Regions from separate parts of the Longivirga aurantiaca genome, predicted to be linked through region 1. Evidence: riboswitches for the same ligand, from Rfam matches in the RefSeq annotation. Region 1 holds a riboswitch; the other holds the start of a gene.
What was found. Region 1 has a riboswitch for cyclic di-AMP ahead of ACFQGU_RS15805 (C40 family peptidase). Riboswitches for the same ligand answer to the same signal wherever they lie in the genome.
Positions count from the first base shown of each region.

Region 1 (7,266 bases):
ACCCGTGGCTGATCCGCCTCGCGGTCGAGCGCAGCACCGGCACGATCGTCGGCCTCGGCAACTTCCACGCGCCGCCCGACTCCCGGGGCATGGTCGAGATCGGCTACCGCGTGGTGCCGGCGTACCGCCGCCGCGGCTACGGCCGCGAGATCGCGCAGACGATGTGGCGGTATGCGGCCGCGCACCCGGACGTGCGCGTGCTGCGCGCCAGCGTCTCGCCCGACAACACGGGCTCGCTCGCCATCGTGCTCGCGGCGGGCCTCGTGCAGGTCGGCGAGGAGTGGGACGACGAGGACGGCCTCGAGCACGTCTTCGAGGTCGCGGCCCCGGACGTGGTGCTCGACTGAGGACGGCGTACGGGGCACGATCACGGCATGGGCGACGACCGGCTCCGCGCCGCGCTGCAGGCGTCTCGCCACGAGGTCGGCACCTGGCTCGGGCGCGATGACGTCGAGCACGCCGTCCCCGGCACCGTCGGCCCGCCGGGCTTGCGCCGCAACGTGATCCTCGTGTGGCTGCCCGACGGGTTCACCCTGCTCATGGCCGGCGCGAGCAAGCAGCCGGCCGGAGTGCTCGACGAGCTGCCGCGCCCGCAGCTGCCCGAGGTGCGCGAGGGGTTCGGCCACGACCGCTGGAAGGTCGCGCACCGCAGCGTGCGCGTGCACAGGGGCTGGCGCGCCGTCGCCGGCTGGGTCGAGGCCTGACCTCAATCGAGGCGCTTGGACATCTGGATGCCGGTGATCTCGAAGCCCATCTGCTCGTAGAGCGCCTGCGCCCCGCGGTTGTGGCCGAACACGTTGAGCCCGACCGACACGACGCCGAGGGCACGGCACTCGGCCTCGGCGGCCAGCATGATCGCGCGGCCGTAGCCCGAGCGGCGCAGGTCCTCGCGCACCGCGAAGTCGTAGCCGAATGCCGTCAGCCCCTCCGACGTCGGACGCAGGTGCAGCCACAGCATCCCCACCGCGCCGTCGTCGCCCGAGGCGTTATACGCCGTCCAGAACAGGTGGCCCTCGGTGTCGAAGCCGTCGGGGAGGATCCGCGCGTAGTCCTCGGCCGCCCGCTCCACCGCCTCGGCCTCGGGCAGCGACCCGGAGTCGCGGAAGCTGTCGGCGTACTCGCGCTCGGCCGTGACCCGGTAGGCGTCGTACTCGTCACGGGACATCGGCTCGAGCCGCACGCTGACCATGCCCGCGACGCTAGCCGCGCCCACCGACGCCGCGCGACAGCGTTCGCCGTACGCCGTCGGCGCCCACGACGTGCCGACAACGGCGCAAGCGTGACCCGTCAGACACCGTGCGCCCCCGAGCACGCGCGGTGGTGGACACCGGGTGGACGATCGAGGTGAGCCCCTGGAGGCGACTGATGAAGCTCGACACCACGCTGCGCACTCTGCGCGACCACATCCTCGACGATGCGTCCGCAGAGCTGGCACAGCTCCAGCTCCACCACTACGAGACCGCCGGCCCCGAGTTCACCCGGGCCCGGCTCGAGAGCCTGTACGACCTCGTGCAGGCAGCGATCGGCCACCGCGACGTGGCCGCGATCATCGCGTACGCCGACGCCGTCGCCGAGGAGCGGTTCGCCGCCGGCTTCGACGTCTCGGAGGTCCAGCACGCCTTCAACGTCCTGGAGTCCGCGATGTGGCGCCAGGTCGTCCCGGCCGAGGAGCCCGAGGACCTCGCGGAGTCCGTCGGCCTGCTCAGCACGGTGTTCGGCATCGCCAAGGACGCGCTCGCGCGGCGCTACGTGACCCTCGCGTCCAAGCACCGCGTGACCTCGCTCGACCTCTCGGCGCTCTTCGCCGGCACCAACTCCCTCGCCGGCGCCACCGAGCAGCTCGACGGCTGACGGAGGCTGGATGTGGCAATCCGGCATGTCCCGGGGCCTTCACGGCACGGGAGGGGACGGATCCACAGCTGGAGGCCGGGGTGTGCGATGAAGGCCCCCTTCATCGCACACGGACCCGATCGACGTGCTGCGGTCAGCCGCCGACCGGGCGCCACATCGTCGTGACGACGGCGCCGGTGCTCGGGTGCTCGAACCTGCCCACGGGCCGGTAGCCGACCGCGGCGTACCGGGCGTCATTGCCCGGGTTCGACGACTCGAGGTACGTCGGCACGCCCTCGGCGTCGAACGCTGCAACATCCGTGCGCAGCAGGTCCATGCCGATGCCCCGCCCGCGGCTCTCGGGCTTCGTCGCGAACAGCGACAGGTAGTAGTGCGGCTCGTCGTGCGGGTGCACCGTCTCGAACCGGTCGAACAGCTCGACGAGGTCGTCCACCGAGCCAGGCAGCTCGGCGCGCAGCAGCGCCAGCACGGCCTCGAACTGGTCAGGGCTCAGCTCGTCCTCGCCCGGCGGGATCCACACGGTGACCGCGTCGACCTCACCGGCGATCCCCGTGCAGTCGAACCGCAGCGCCCCGGCGACGAAGAGGTCCCAGTAGGCGCGCAGGTGGTGGGTGCGGCCGTCCGGCCGCGCGAGGGCGGGCCCCCAGAGCGGGTCGGCTGCGAAGACTCGGGTGATGACGTCGCCGATGGGGTCGGCGTCCGCGGTCGTGGCACGTCGCTGGTCCACGGGCATCTCCTCCGCCGCCGATCCTCCCCGGGCCACGCCTCCGGCGTCCACAGCGTTCCCGTCGTACGCCGGGCAGCGCCGAGGAGTGCCCGCGGACTCCCGCCTGCGACGAAGGCCACCGTCATCGCGACCGCCGCGCACAGCTCCGGCCCGTGGCATCTCCTGCGACGCCGAGCCCGGCGTGGCAGGCTCCGCGCGTGACCAGCCCCCACGCCTCGCTCGACCCGCACGCCGCCAGCGCCGATCTCGGCTTCTCCGACGCGAGCGCCCTGGCCGACGAGCTCGCCGCCGGACGCACGACCTCGGTCGCGATCGTCCGCACGCTGCTCGGGCGGATCGAGGCCGTCGACGGCCCGGGCGCGGTGCACCTGCGCTCGATCCTCGCGGTGTGCCCCGATGCGCTCGAGCAGGCCGACCGGCTCGACGCCGAGCGCGCGGCAGGCACGGTGCGCAGCGCGCTGCACGGCGTACCGGTCGTGGTGAAGGACAACGTCGAGGTGCTCGGCATGCCGGCGTCGGCCGGGTCGCTGTTCTTCGACGGCCGGCCGGCGACCCGCGACGCCCCGATCGTCGCCTCGATGCGCGCGGCCGGGCTGATCGTGCTCGGCGTCACCAACCTCTCGGAGTGGGCCAACCTCCGCTCGAACCGATCCACCTCCGGCTGGTCCGCCCTCGGCGGGCTCACCGGCAACCCGTGGGCGCTCGACCGCAGCGCAGGCGGCTCGTCGTCCGGCAGCGGCGCCGCCGTCGCAGCCGGCCTCGCCCCGCTCGCGATCGGCACCGAGACCGACGGCTCGATCACATGCCCGAGCTCGCTCAACGGGATCACCGGCCTCAAGCCCACCCTCGGGCTCGTGCCGACCGCGGGCATCGTGCCGATCAGCGCGAGCCAGGACATGCCCGGCCCGATGGCGCGCTCGGTGCGCGACGTCGCTCTGCTGCTCGACGTGCTGACCGGCTCGGCGGCGTACGCGACCGCGATCGGCAGCCTGGCCGCCGACGACATCACCCTCGGCGTCGCGAACTCCTGGCTCTCGGGCCACATCGCGACCGACGACGTGTTCCTCGGAGTCACGCAGGCGCTCTTCGACGGCGGCATCACGCTCGTGACGTCGGAGGTCACGCACACCGGCGAGTACGAGGACAACGAGCTCGTGGTGCTCGTCGGCGAGATGCTCGACGACATGAACGCCTACCTGCTCGACAGGTTCGGCGCAGGTGCGCCGACCATGGCCGACATCGTGGAGTTCAACCGCGAGAACGCCGACACCGAGCTCGCGTTCTTCGACCAGAGCCTGCTCGAGATGGCGCTCGCATCGGGCGGCCGGGCCGGCCAGAGGTACGACGAGGCGCGGCAGATCTGCCTCGACTGGGCGGTGACGAAGAACCTGCAGGCCGCGTTCGACGCCGACGACGACATCGACCTGCTCATCGCCCCGGCGTACTGCCCGGCCTGGAAGAGCGACCTCACCAACGGCGACCACTTCGCCGGCGGCGGCCTCGCGAGCCCGGCACCGTCCATCGCGGGCTGGCCGGTGCTGTGCCTGCCCATGGGGTTCGTCGACGGCCTGCCGGTGGGCCTCACGCTCATCGGACGGCCGCACACCGAGGCGACGCTGGTCGCGGTAGGTCACGTGGTCGAGGAGATCCTCGGGCTGCGCGCCGATGGCGCCCTGCGCCCGACGTTCACCCCCGCCACCCGCGGCTGACCGGGGCGGTTCGCCTGCCGGCTCGGGGGCACGGCAGGGTGGGGCCGTGACGGACCGAGGGTGGCGCGAGCTGGTGGCGGCAGTTCCCGGCGGGGTGCAGATGGTCGCCACCGACCTCGACGGCACGCTGCTGCGGCCCGACAACACGGTGTCGTCCCGGACGATCGACGCGTTCGCCGCGGCCCGGGCGGCCGGTCTGCCGGTGGTGTTCGTGACCGGTCGGCCGCCGCGCTGGCTGCCCCCGGTGGTCGAGGCCACCGGGCACGCCGGGATCGGCGTCTGCGCGAACGGTGCGCTCGTCATAGACCTCGACACCCATGCGGTGCTCGAGACGCACCCCATCGCGTACGACGTCGTCGCCGAGACGGTCGCAGCGCTGCGCTCGGAGATCGAGGGCGTCGCGTTCGCGCTCGAGTGGGACAGCCCTGCGGACGCCGACGACTTCGCGCACGAGCCGTCGTACCGCGCGCGCTACCGGGTCGCCGGCGTCGAGCACGGCGACATCCTCACGCTCGCCGCACGGCACCCGGTCATCAAGCTGCTCGCGCGCATCGACGGCGGCGACCATCCGGCGCGGCACGACGTCGACGCCCTGCTCGACGTCACGCTCGGGCACGTCAGCCACCTCGTCACCGCGACGCACTCGGCATCGGACGACGTGCTCATCGAGATGAGCGCCCTGGGCGTCAGCAAGGGCGCCGCGCTCGCGCACCAGGCCGCCCGGCTCGGGGTGCCGCTGTCATCGGTGGCCGCGGTGGGGGACATGCCCAACGACGTCCCCATGCTCGTCGAGGCGGGAGTCGGCCTCGCGGTGGAGACCGGCCACCCCGCCGCGCGCGCCGCGGCCGCGGCGCTGCTGCCGGGCCCGGAGGACGACGGCCTCGCCCAGCTCGTCGAGGCCGTCCTCGCTGCCCGCTGACCGCCCGATGGTCACCGAGCGCTGAGACCCTCGTCACACGACGTAGCCGTAACGACCGCTCGAGAGCCGTTGCGACCTGGGCTGTTGTCCGTTTCCTCCTTTCCGTTACCGTCCCGTGACCGGACACCGGGTTTGGACCCTCTCGGGGGGCGTTGCTTACTTTCTGTCAGTCACCTGCACCTGTCCGGGTTCGCCGGGCACGGGTGACGCGCTCAATCGCCGGCGGCTCTCACCGCCGGCGAGCCGGGGACCCAAGCACTCCGGGGCGAATCACGGACGGCCTCACGGCCCCCGCGTAGGGCACCTCTTAGCCCGAGCCCGTCAGCTAACCCGGTCGGCGTCGAGAGGATCGGACACCTGTGCTCCCCGTGCTCACCGCTGCGCGTCGCCGTGCCCTGCCGGCCACGCTGCTCGTCTCCGCCGCCCTGACCATCGGCCTCGCCGGCGCCGGATCCGCCTCGGCGGCCACGTCTACGCCGATCGAACCGACCACCACCGCGGTCACCACGACCACGCTGACCCCGACGGCGACGACCACCGCCACCCGTACCGCGACCGCCACGGCGACGACGACCACGGCCACCACCCTGACCGCGGCGCAGATCGCCGCGCGCGTGAAGGCGATCAAGCGCTGGCGCGCGGTCGAGCTCGCGAAGACCAAGCTCGGTGCTGCGTATGTCGCGGGCTGGTCCGGTCCGACGAAGTTCGACTGCTCCGGCCTCACGCGCTACATCGCGAAGTACGCGTACGGCAAGACGCTGCCGCACTACTCGAAGGCGCAGTTCTACGCCGGCATCCGCGTCCAGAAGAGGTACCTCAAGCCCGGCGACCTCGTCTTCTTCTTCAAGTACGGCGCGCACCACGTGGGCCTGTACGTCGGCAACGGCAAGATGATCAGCGCGACCAACCCGCGCACGGACGTCAAGGTCGACTACGTCTTCAGCGGCTGGTACGGCCAGCGCTACAGCGGCGCCGTCCGCCTCGTCTGAGGCGCGGAACCCCAGCACCTCTCTCTCCGAAGGCCCGATCCCCGCAGGGGGATCGGGCCTTCGCCCTGTCCGGACGTGAGGGAGACCACGTCGGACTGGCCTGGTGGAAATACCCTGGGGGGGTACCCTGGTTGAAGCAGACCAGGAGGTACGGCGATGACCGACGAGCACCCGCACGACACGGGACACGTGACGCACCAGCACGGCTACGCGGGCGACAAGGACGCGATCCTCACGCGGCTGCGCCGCGTGGAGGGCCAGGTGCGCGGCATCGCGCGCATGGTCGACCAGGACACCTACTGCATCGACGTGCTGACCCAGGTGTCCGCGGCCACCCGCGCGCTCGAGAACGTCGCGCTCCTGCTGCTCGAGGACCACCTCGACCACTGCGTCCGCGACGCCGCGGTCAAGGGCGGGGCCGAGGCCGACGCCAAGATCGCCGAGGCGTCCGCGGCCATCGCCCGGCTCGTCCGGTCCTGACCCGGCGGCACCACCCCGCAGCTGCACATAACCCCGCAACGCACCCGAAGGAGCACGACGTGAGCACCACCGTCTGGACCGTCCAGGGCATGACCTGCCAGCACTGCGTGACCGCGGTGACCGAGGAGGTCTCGCTGATCCCCGGCGTCACCGCCGTCGCCGTCGAGCTCGAGAGCGGCCAGGTCACCGTGACCGCCGAGGCCGACCCCAGCACCGAGGCCGTCGCCGCCGCGATCGACGAGGCCGGCTACACCCTCGTCACCAGCTGATCCGCCCCCACGCCCGACCCACACCAGGAGACGTCATGAGCACCCCCTCGGCCAGCACCCCCACCGCGCGCTCCGGCGCTGCGGGGCTCGGTGTGGACGACGCGCTCCTGGACCTGCACCTCACGGGCATGACCTGCGCGTCGTGCGCCAACCGCATCGAGAAGAAGCTCAACAAGGTGCCGGGCGTGGTCGCGAGCGTGAACTACGCGACCGAGACGGCCACCGTGCGTGCCCCGGCCGGGGTCACGTTCGACGACCTGGTCGCGGTCGTGGAGAACACCGGGTACGGCGTACGCCTCCCGGACACCGCCGTCGTCGACGA
Region 1 covers NZ_JBHSTI010000018.1:375-7,640, reverse strand. The annotation lists gene ACFQGU_RS15840 (GNAT family N-acetyltransferase) at 1-347, shown strand, start outside; gene ACFQGU_RS15835 (hypothetical protein) at 375-704, shown strand; gene ACFQGU_RS15830 (GNAT family N-acetyltransferase) at 707-1,189, opposite strand; gene ACFQGU_RS15825 (hypothetical protein) at 1,366-1,851, shown strand; gene ACFQGU_RS15820 (GNAT family N-acetyltransferase) at 1,985-2,578, opposite strand; gene ACFQGU_RS15815 (amidase family protein) at 2,776-4,287, shown strand; gene ACFQGU_RS15810 (HAD-IIB family hydrolase) at 4,334-5,206, shown strand; cyclic di-AMP (ydaO/yuaA leader) riboswitch at 5,406-5,558, shown strand; gene ACFQGU_RS15805 (C40 family peptidase) at 5,566-6,195, shown strand; gene ACFQGU_RS15800 (metal-sensitive transcriptional regulator) at 6,352-6,675, shown strand; gene ACFQGU_RS15795 (heavy-metal-associated domain-containing protein) at 6,735-6,944, shown strand; partial or broken gene ACFQGU_RS15790 (cation transporter) at 6,980-7,266, shown strand, end outside.

Region 2 (7,266 bases), on a different contig from region 1:
GATCCGGCGGCGGGCCCCCGGCACCTGGTGACGCTCGCGGTGCATCACGGCGACAGCCGGGTGCACCTGCTCGACGTCCGTGCCCGTCGCGACGACGAGGTGCTCGCGCCGATGGGCGAGAAGTACGCCGGATCCAGCGATCCCGTGTGGTCGTGGGGCGACGCCGACGCCGTACGGGCTGCCGCCGTCCCCGCCCTGGGGGTGACCGCGGAGCACGCGCCGACGCAGTGGCCGGTGCTCGGGGTCGAGGGCGGCGAGACGCTCACCTGGACCCTCGGCGTCCACCGCCTCGGGCAGGCCGCCGGTCTGGACCTCCTGCAGCCGTAGGGGTCAGCCGCGCAGCGCCGTGCTGAACAGGGCGTCGATGCGCGCCCAGCTGTCCTCTGCCGCGGTGTCGACGTAGCCGACGTGCAGGACGCGGCGCGACACCGGACGCAGCCACGCCGGCGCGTCCTTCTCCGAGTGCGTCATGAAGGAGTGCCCGGCGTCCGGGTACTCCTTCACGTCGTGCTCGACCCCGGCGGCGGACAGCGCCCGCTCGAGCTTGGCCGCCGCGCCGCGCAGGCTGCGGTCCTTCCCGCCGTACGACGCCACCACGGGGCACGCGCCGTCGAAGACCGACTCGAGCCGCTGGGGCAGCTGCCCGTACATCGCGGCGCTGGCCTCGAAGCCCTGGGTGGCCATGAGCATGGCGAAGGCGCCGCCGAGGCAGAAGCCGGCGATGCCGACGCGGCCGGTCGAGTCCTCGCGCTCGGCGATCCACTGCCGGGCGGCGTGGATCTCGTCGTACACGCGCCCCTCGCCCGAGTTCATCGAGCGGGCGATGGCCACGAGGCAGCGGGCGCTGCCGGCGTACGACATCAGGTCGGGTGCGACCGCGTTGTAGCCGCGTGCGGCGAGGTGGTCGGCAGCCTCGCGCATCGCGTCGGTGAGACCGAACGCCTCGTGGATGACGACGACCCCGGGCGCGGGGCCGTCGACCCCCTGCGCGGGGGAGTAGTAGGCGGGGATCGTGCCGAAGCCCGTCACCTCGATGCTCAGATCCGGCATGCCGTCCCGTCCTGTCCGGCCACCGGTCGGTGGCGGCCCCAGGGTAGGGCGGCTCGGGTCCCGCCGCCGGTCGCCTCATGTCACGTCCCGGAGGCCCTGGGCGGGCCATGCACGGACCGCGCCCGCAACCTCCACCCGACATCGAGGCTCAACCCGAGGTCGAGGGTTGTGGCGCGGCGCCGCGGGACCGGGTTCGCGCGGCCGCGTCGGCAGGGTCCGAGGGCCTCGCCGACCGCCTCCGACGGCGAGAGTCACATCACACGATCCGCCGCGTGGCGGGGCGGAACACGGGCACGGCCCACGCACGGGACGTGGCCTGGCGCACGTCCCGCGCTGTGGGCAGCCGGTCGACAGGCACGCGGGCGTCCGGATAGCGTCGTGACGTCCTGCGGGGAAGCAGGGCACCACGACCGGACCGCCGAGTCCCGTCCACGGCCGTGGTCATCCGCACTTGGACGGGAGCGGGGGACCCACTTCGCCGGCCTGCACGTCGGGCCGGCTCGGGGTGAAGCCACGAGAGTGGCCGGCCTTCCTCGGGCCGAACCCGACAGCTCACCTCGCAGGCGGCGGAGGAACACGACATGACCACCGTCATGCCGACCCATGCCCGCACGGGCATGGAGCGCACCAGGGCACGAGTCACGTTCGGCGTGCTCTCGGCCGCCCTCGGGCTGTCGCTCCTGACCCCTGCCCCGGCTGGTGCCGCCCCGCTCGCACCCACCCACCTCGTCGGTGGCGGCGCGTCCGCCTTCGTCGACGACACGGCGTTCCCCGACACGCTGCCGGCCACCGGCACCACGTCCGCGGCACCGGCGCGCGTCGTCTCGACCGAGGTCCTGCGCGGCGGGCACAACGGCGCGAAGGTGCGCTGGGTCCAGCGCATCCTCGGCCTGCCGCAGACGGGCTTCTTCGGCCCCGCCACGCGCGACGCCGTCATCCGCTTCCAGGAGGCGCTCGGCGCGACGAAGGGCACCGGCATCGTCGGCCCGATCACGCGACGCCAGCTCCAGGAGTTCGGCGAGCAGCAGGCGGCCAAGGCCGTGCGCAAGGCCGCCGCGGCCAAGAGGGCCGCCGCCGCTGCCGAGGCCGCCCGCAAGGCCGCTGCGCGCAAGGCCGCGGAGCAGGCGGCCACCCGGGGCACCACCCGGTCGGCGCCGGCTCCCTCGGCGTCCAACGGCGACCCGACCATGACCGCGGCCGCCCGCGGCTCGCGTGCCGCGCGCCAGGCCGTGCCGTTCGCGGTGTGGCGCAGCTCCGCCCACGCCCGCATGATCGTGGCGCGCGAGTCCGGTGGCAGCTGCACCGCGGTGTCGCCCACCGGCGCCTACCGCGGCGCGTGGCAGATGGGCGCCCCGTTCTGGCGCTCGTTCGGCGGCCTCACGTTCGCGCCCACGCCCGACCAGGCCACCTGCGGCGAGCAGGACTACGTCGCCTACCGCGGCTGGATCGCCGCGTGGTGGTCGCCCTGGGGCGGCTGAGCCTCCGCTCGACCCTCCGGCGCCGCCGGTCCTCCGGGACCGGCGGCGCCGTCGTCGTTCAGACGCGGGTGCGGACCAGGTCGCGGACGACGTGGCCCTTCTCGACGCCCTGCCGCTCGAACTTCGTGAGCGGCCGCTCGAGCCGCGGTGCCCAGCCGTCGTAGGGATCGAGGAGCAGCGGCTCGGCGTCGAGCACCTCGCGCATCGCCTCGGCGTACGGCTCCCAGTCGGTCGCGCAGTGCAGGACTCCGCCCGGCGCAAGGCGCGTGGCCATGAGGTGCACCAGGTCGGGCCGGACGATGCGGCGCTTGTGGTGCCGGGCCTTGGGCCACGGGTCGGGGAAGAAGACGCGGATCGCGGCGAGCGAGCCCTCGGCCACCCTGTCCGTGAGCAGGTCGACCGCATCGCCGAGCTCGACCCGCACGGTGGTGAGGCCCCGGCGCTCGATCTCGGCGAGCAGGCGTGCGACGCCCGGGGTGTGGACGTCGACGGCGACGATCCCGGTGCCGGGGTCCTCGAGCGCCATCTCGACCGTCGCGTGCCCGAGCCCGAACCCGATCTCCAGCGCCACGGGCAGGCCGCCGAACAGAGTGCCGGTGTCGAGCGGCCCCGGGGGGAGGCCGTGGCGGGGGAGCAGCGTGGTGACGGCGTCGCGCTGCGCGTCGGTCATCCGCCCCCGCCGCGGATGGAACGTGAGGATGTGCCGGTGCTCCTCGGCCACGTCCTCCTCCACGCCCAGAGCCTAGGTCCGCCGCTGCGCGGCGCGTGCAGGCATCGTGACGACGTACCGCGCCCCCGGCAGGAGCCGTCTCAGGCCGGCGCGCGGGGGTTCCTCCCGAATCAGCGGAGGGGGTCACTCGCAGAGGGAGGCCCTTCGGGCCTGGAGATCACGTGCCCCCGGCAGGAGCCGTCTCGGGCCGGCGCGCGGGGGTTCCTCCCGAATCAGCGGAGGGGGTCACTCGCAGAGGGAGGCCCTTCGGGCCTGGAGATCACGTGCCCCCGGCAGGATTCGAACCTGCGCGCATGCCTCCGGAGGGCACCGCTCTATCCCCTGAGCTACGGGGGCCAGGGCAGGCACCGACACTACCAGCGGCCGACGGTGCGCTCGACACGGCCGCTGCGGGCGACCGGGCGCGGGCCGGATACGTCGTGAAGCCGCGCGGACCTGCGCCGATAGGCTCCCGCGCATGACGCCCGACCAGATCGCCGCCGAGGTCCGCGCAGCAGTGCTCGCTGCCGTGGCCGACGGCGAGCTCGCCCTCGACCCCGCGCTCGTCCCGGCCGAGGTCACCGTCGAGCGTCCGCGCAACGCCGACCACGGCGACTACGCCACCAACATCGCGCTGCAGCTGGCCAAGCCGGCCGGCACCAACCCGCGCGCGGTGGCCGAGCTCGTGGCCGCCCGCCTGCGGGCCCTCGACGGCGTCGCGAGCGTCGACATCGCCGGCCCCGGGTTCCTCAACATCACCCTCGACGCCGCCTCGCTCGGCGAGACGGCGCGCACGGTGGTCGTCGCCGGCGACCAGTACGGCCGGATCGACCGGTACGCCGGCATGCGCTTCAACGTCGAATTCATCTCGGCCAACCCCACGGGCCCGCTGCACCTCGGCCACACCCGCTGGGCCGCTGTGGGCGATGCGATCGCGCGGGTCCTCGAGGCGGCCGGCGCCGACGCCGAGCGCGAGTTCTACGTCAACGACCGCGGCGTCCAGATGGACAAGTTCGGCATGTCGCTGGAGGCTCGGGCGCTCGGCACCGACGTGCCCGAGGGCGGCTACCAGGGCGCGTACGTCGACGACCTCGCGCAACAGATCGTGGCGGCCGACCCGGGCATCGTGGGCCTGCCCGCCGACGAGCGGATGGTCGCCTTCCGCGAGGCGGGGTACGCCCTGCAGCTGCAGCAGCAGAAGGACACGCTCGACGGCTTCAACACGCACTTCGACGTCTGGTACTCCGAGCGCACGCTGCACTCCAGCGGCGCCGTCGACCGCGGCTTCGACAAGCTGCGCGAGCAGGGCCACATGTACGAGGCCGACGGCGCGGTGTGGCTGCGCACCACCGACTTCGACGACGACAAGGACCGCGTGCTCGTCAAGGCCGACGGCGAGCTCACGTACTTCGCCAGCGACACGGCGTACTACCTCGACAAGCGCGCCCGCGGTTTCGACGTCTGCATCTACCTGCTCGGCGCCGACCACCACGGCTACGTCAACCGGCTGCGCGCCGTCGCGGCCTGCGCGGGCGACGACCCCGACCTCAACATCGAGGTGCTCATCGGGCAGCTCGTGAAGATGTACAAGGGCGGCGAGGAGGTTCGGCTCTCCAAGCGCGCCGGCAACATCATCACGCTCGAGGACCTCGTCGAGGAGGTCGGTGTCGACGCCGCCCGCTACTCGCTCATCCGCTACCCCGTCGACAGCCCGCTGACGCTCGACCTCGACCTGCTCGTGCAGCGCAGCAACGACAACCCGGTGTTCTACGTGCAGTACGCGCACGCCCGGATCAGCTCCGTCCTGCGCGGCGCGGCCGACCTCGGCATCGACTGGCGTGCCGCCGAGCCCGACCTCTCGCTGCTCGACCACGAGCGCGAGACGGCGCTGCTCGGCGCCATCGGCGAGCTGCCGCGCATCGTCGGGTCGGCGGCCGAGCTGCGCGAGCCGCACCGCGTCGCGCGCTACCTCGAGGAGCTGGCGACGTCGTACCACAAGTTCTACGACGTCTGCCGCGTGCTGCCGATGAGCGACGCCGAGGTCGAGCCGATCAACGTCGCGCGCCTGTGGCTGTGCGGCGCAGCGCGGCAGACCCTCGCGAACGGCCTCGACATGCTCGGAGTCAGCGCTCCCGACCGCATGTAGGGATCCGAGTTACTGCCACAGTGGGGTGATAGAACGCGCCAACACCCCGCTGTGGGCAGTAGCTCGAGGCACGTGGGGTGTCCAGGGGCTGGAACTCCCGGGGGCGGGGGTGAGGCGCGTCGGTAGCCTTGCCCCATGCGCGCACACCCCGCCGGGCCACGCTTCGGCGAGATCCTCGCCCCTGCCGGTGCCCCTGCGGCTCCGGCCGACGTCGAGGCGATGCACGCGCTCGACCCCGTCGTGTGGCCGAGCACCGCGGTGCGCTCCGGCGGCGACGCCCTAGAGCAGCGGGCGGTGACCATCGCGGGCATCGACGTCCGCGACCTCGCCGCCGAGCACGGCACCCCGCTCTACGTCCTCGACGAGGTCGACTTCCGGGCTCGGGCGGCGGCCTTCCGCGACGCGTACGCCGACCCCGACGTGCCGGCCGATGTCTTCTACGCGGGCAAGGCCTTCCTCTCGACGATCGTGGCGCGCTGGGTGCAGGAGGAGGGTCTCGGCCTCGACGTCTGCACCGGAGGCGAGATCCTCACCGCCGTCCGTGCCGGCTTCCCCACCGCCCGCATGGCCTTCCACGGCAACAACAAGTCGGTGGCCGAGCTCGATCTGGCGCTCGAGCACGGCATCGGCCGGTACGTCGTCGACTCGTTCGAGGAGATCGTCCGGCTCGCCGCCGCCGCCGAGGCCCGCGGCGTGGTGGCCAAGGTCCTCGTGCGCGTCACCGTCGGCGTCGAGGCGCACACCCACGAGTTCATCGCCACCGCGCACGAGGACCAGAAGTTCGGGCTCTCGCTCTCGGGCGGTCAGGCCGAGGAGGCCGTACGCCGGATCCTGAAGCTGCCGTCGCTGCGGCTCGTCGGCCTGCACTCGCACATCGGCTCGCAGATCTTCGACACCGCCGGGTTCGAGGTGTCGGCCCACCGTCTCGTCGCGCTCGCGGGCAAGGTCCGCGACGAGCACGGCATCGAGGTGGCCGAGCTCGACCTCGGCGGCGGCATGGGCATCGCCTACGGCTCGGACGACGACCCCATGACGCCGAAGGAGATGGCCGAGCTCCTGCGCGGCATCGTCGTCCGCGAGTGCCGGGCCCTGGGTCTCGACGTCCCGCGCATCGCCGTCGAGCCCGGACGGGCGATCGTCGGGCCGTCGATGGTCACCGTCTACGAGGTCGGCACGGTGAAGCAGGTCGACCTCGGCAACGGCCACGTGCGCCAGTACGTGAGCGTCGACGGCGGCATGAGCGACAACATCCGCACCGCGCTGTACGACGCCGAGTACACCGTGCGGCTCGTCTCCCGCGTGTCCGAGGCCGCTCCGGTCCTCGCGCGCGTCGTCGGGAAGCACTGCGAGAGCGGCGACATCGTCGTCCGCGACTGCTGGCTGCCCGGCGACCTCGCCCCCGGCGACCTGCTCGGCGTTGCCGCGACCGGCGCCTACTGCCGGGCGATGGCCTCCAACTACAACCACGTGCCCCGACCTCCGGTGGTCTCGGTCCGCGACGGCGTGAGCCGCGTGGTCGTGCGCCGCGAGACGCCCGACGACCTGCTGGCGCTCGACGCCGGCCTCGAGTCCGACTGACCAGGCAGTAGCCGCGCCCGGACCTGCGCGGCGCCGCCCCCGGCGGGGGTGGCACGCTAGGCCGGACACCCCCGGAGGGAACCCCATGACGACGCCCGACGCGCCGCCCCGCGAGCTCACCGTCGCACTCCTCGGCGGCGGCACCGTCGGCAGCCAGGTCGCCCGCCTTCTCCGCGAGTCCGCCGACGATCTCGCCGCCCGTGCCGGCGCCGCTCTGCGACTCACGGGCGTCGGCGTGCGCGACGCCGCGAAGCCCCGCGAGGGCATCGCTCCCGAGCTCCTGACCGACGACCTCGAGGGGCTCG
Region 2 covers NZ_JBHSTI010000008.1:698,147-705,412, forward strand. The annotation lists gene ACFQGU_RS07250 (hypothetical protein) at 1-327, shown strand, start outside; gene ACFQGU_RS07255 (dienelactone hydrolase family protein) at 331-1,050, opposite strand; cyclic di-AMP (ydaO/yuaA leader) riboswitch at 1,457-1,631, shown strand; gene ACFQGU_RS07260 (transglycosylase family protein) at 1,632-2,528, shown strand; gene trmB (tRNA (guanosine(46)-N7)-methyltransferase TrmB) at 2,587-3,261, opposite strand; tRNA gene ACFQGU_RS07270 (tRNA-Arg) at 3,523-3,594, opposite strand; gene argS (arginine--tRNA ligase) at 3,716-5,383, shown strand; gene lysA (diaminopimelate decarboxylase) at 5,519-6,961, shown strand; gene ACFQGU_RS07285 (homoserine dehydrogenase) at 7,047-7,266, shown strand, end outside.
Region 2: another riboswitch for cyclic di-AMP. It lies ahead of ACFQGU_RS07260 (transglycosylase family protein); the one in region 1 lies ahead of ACFQGU_RS15805 (C40 family peptidase).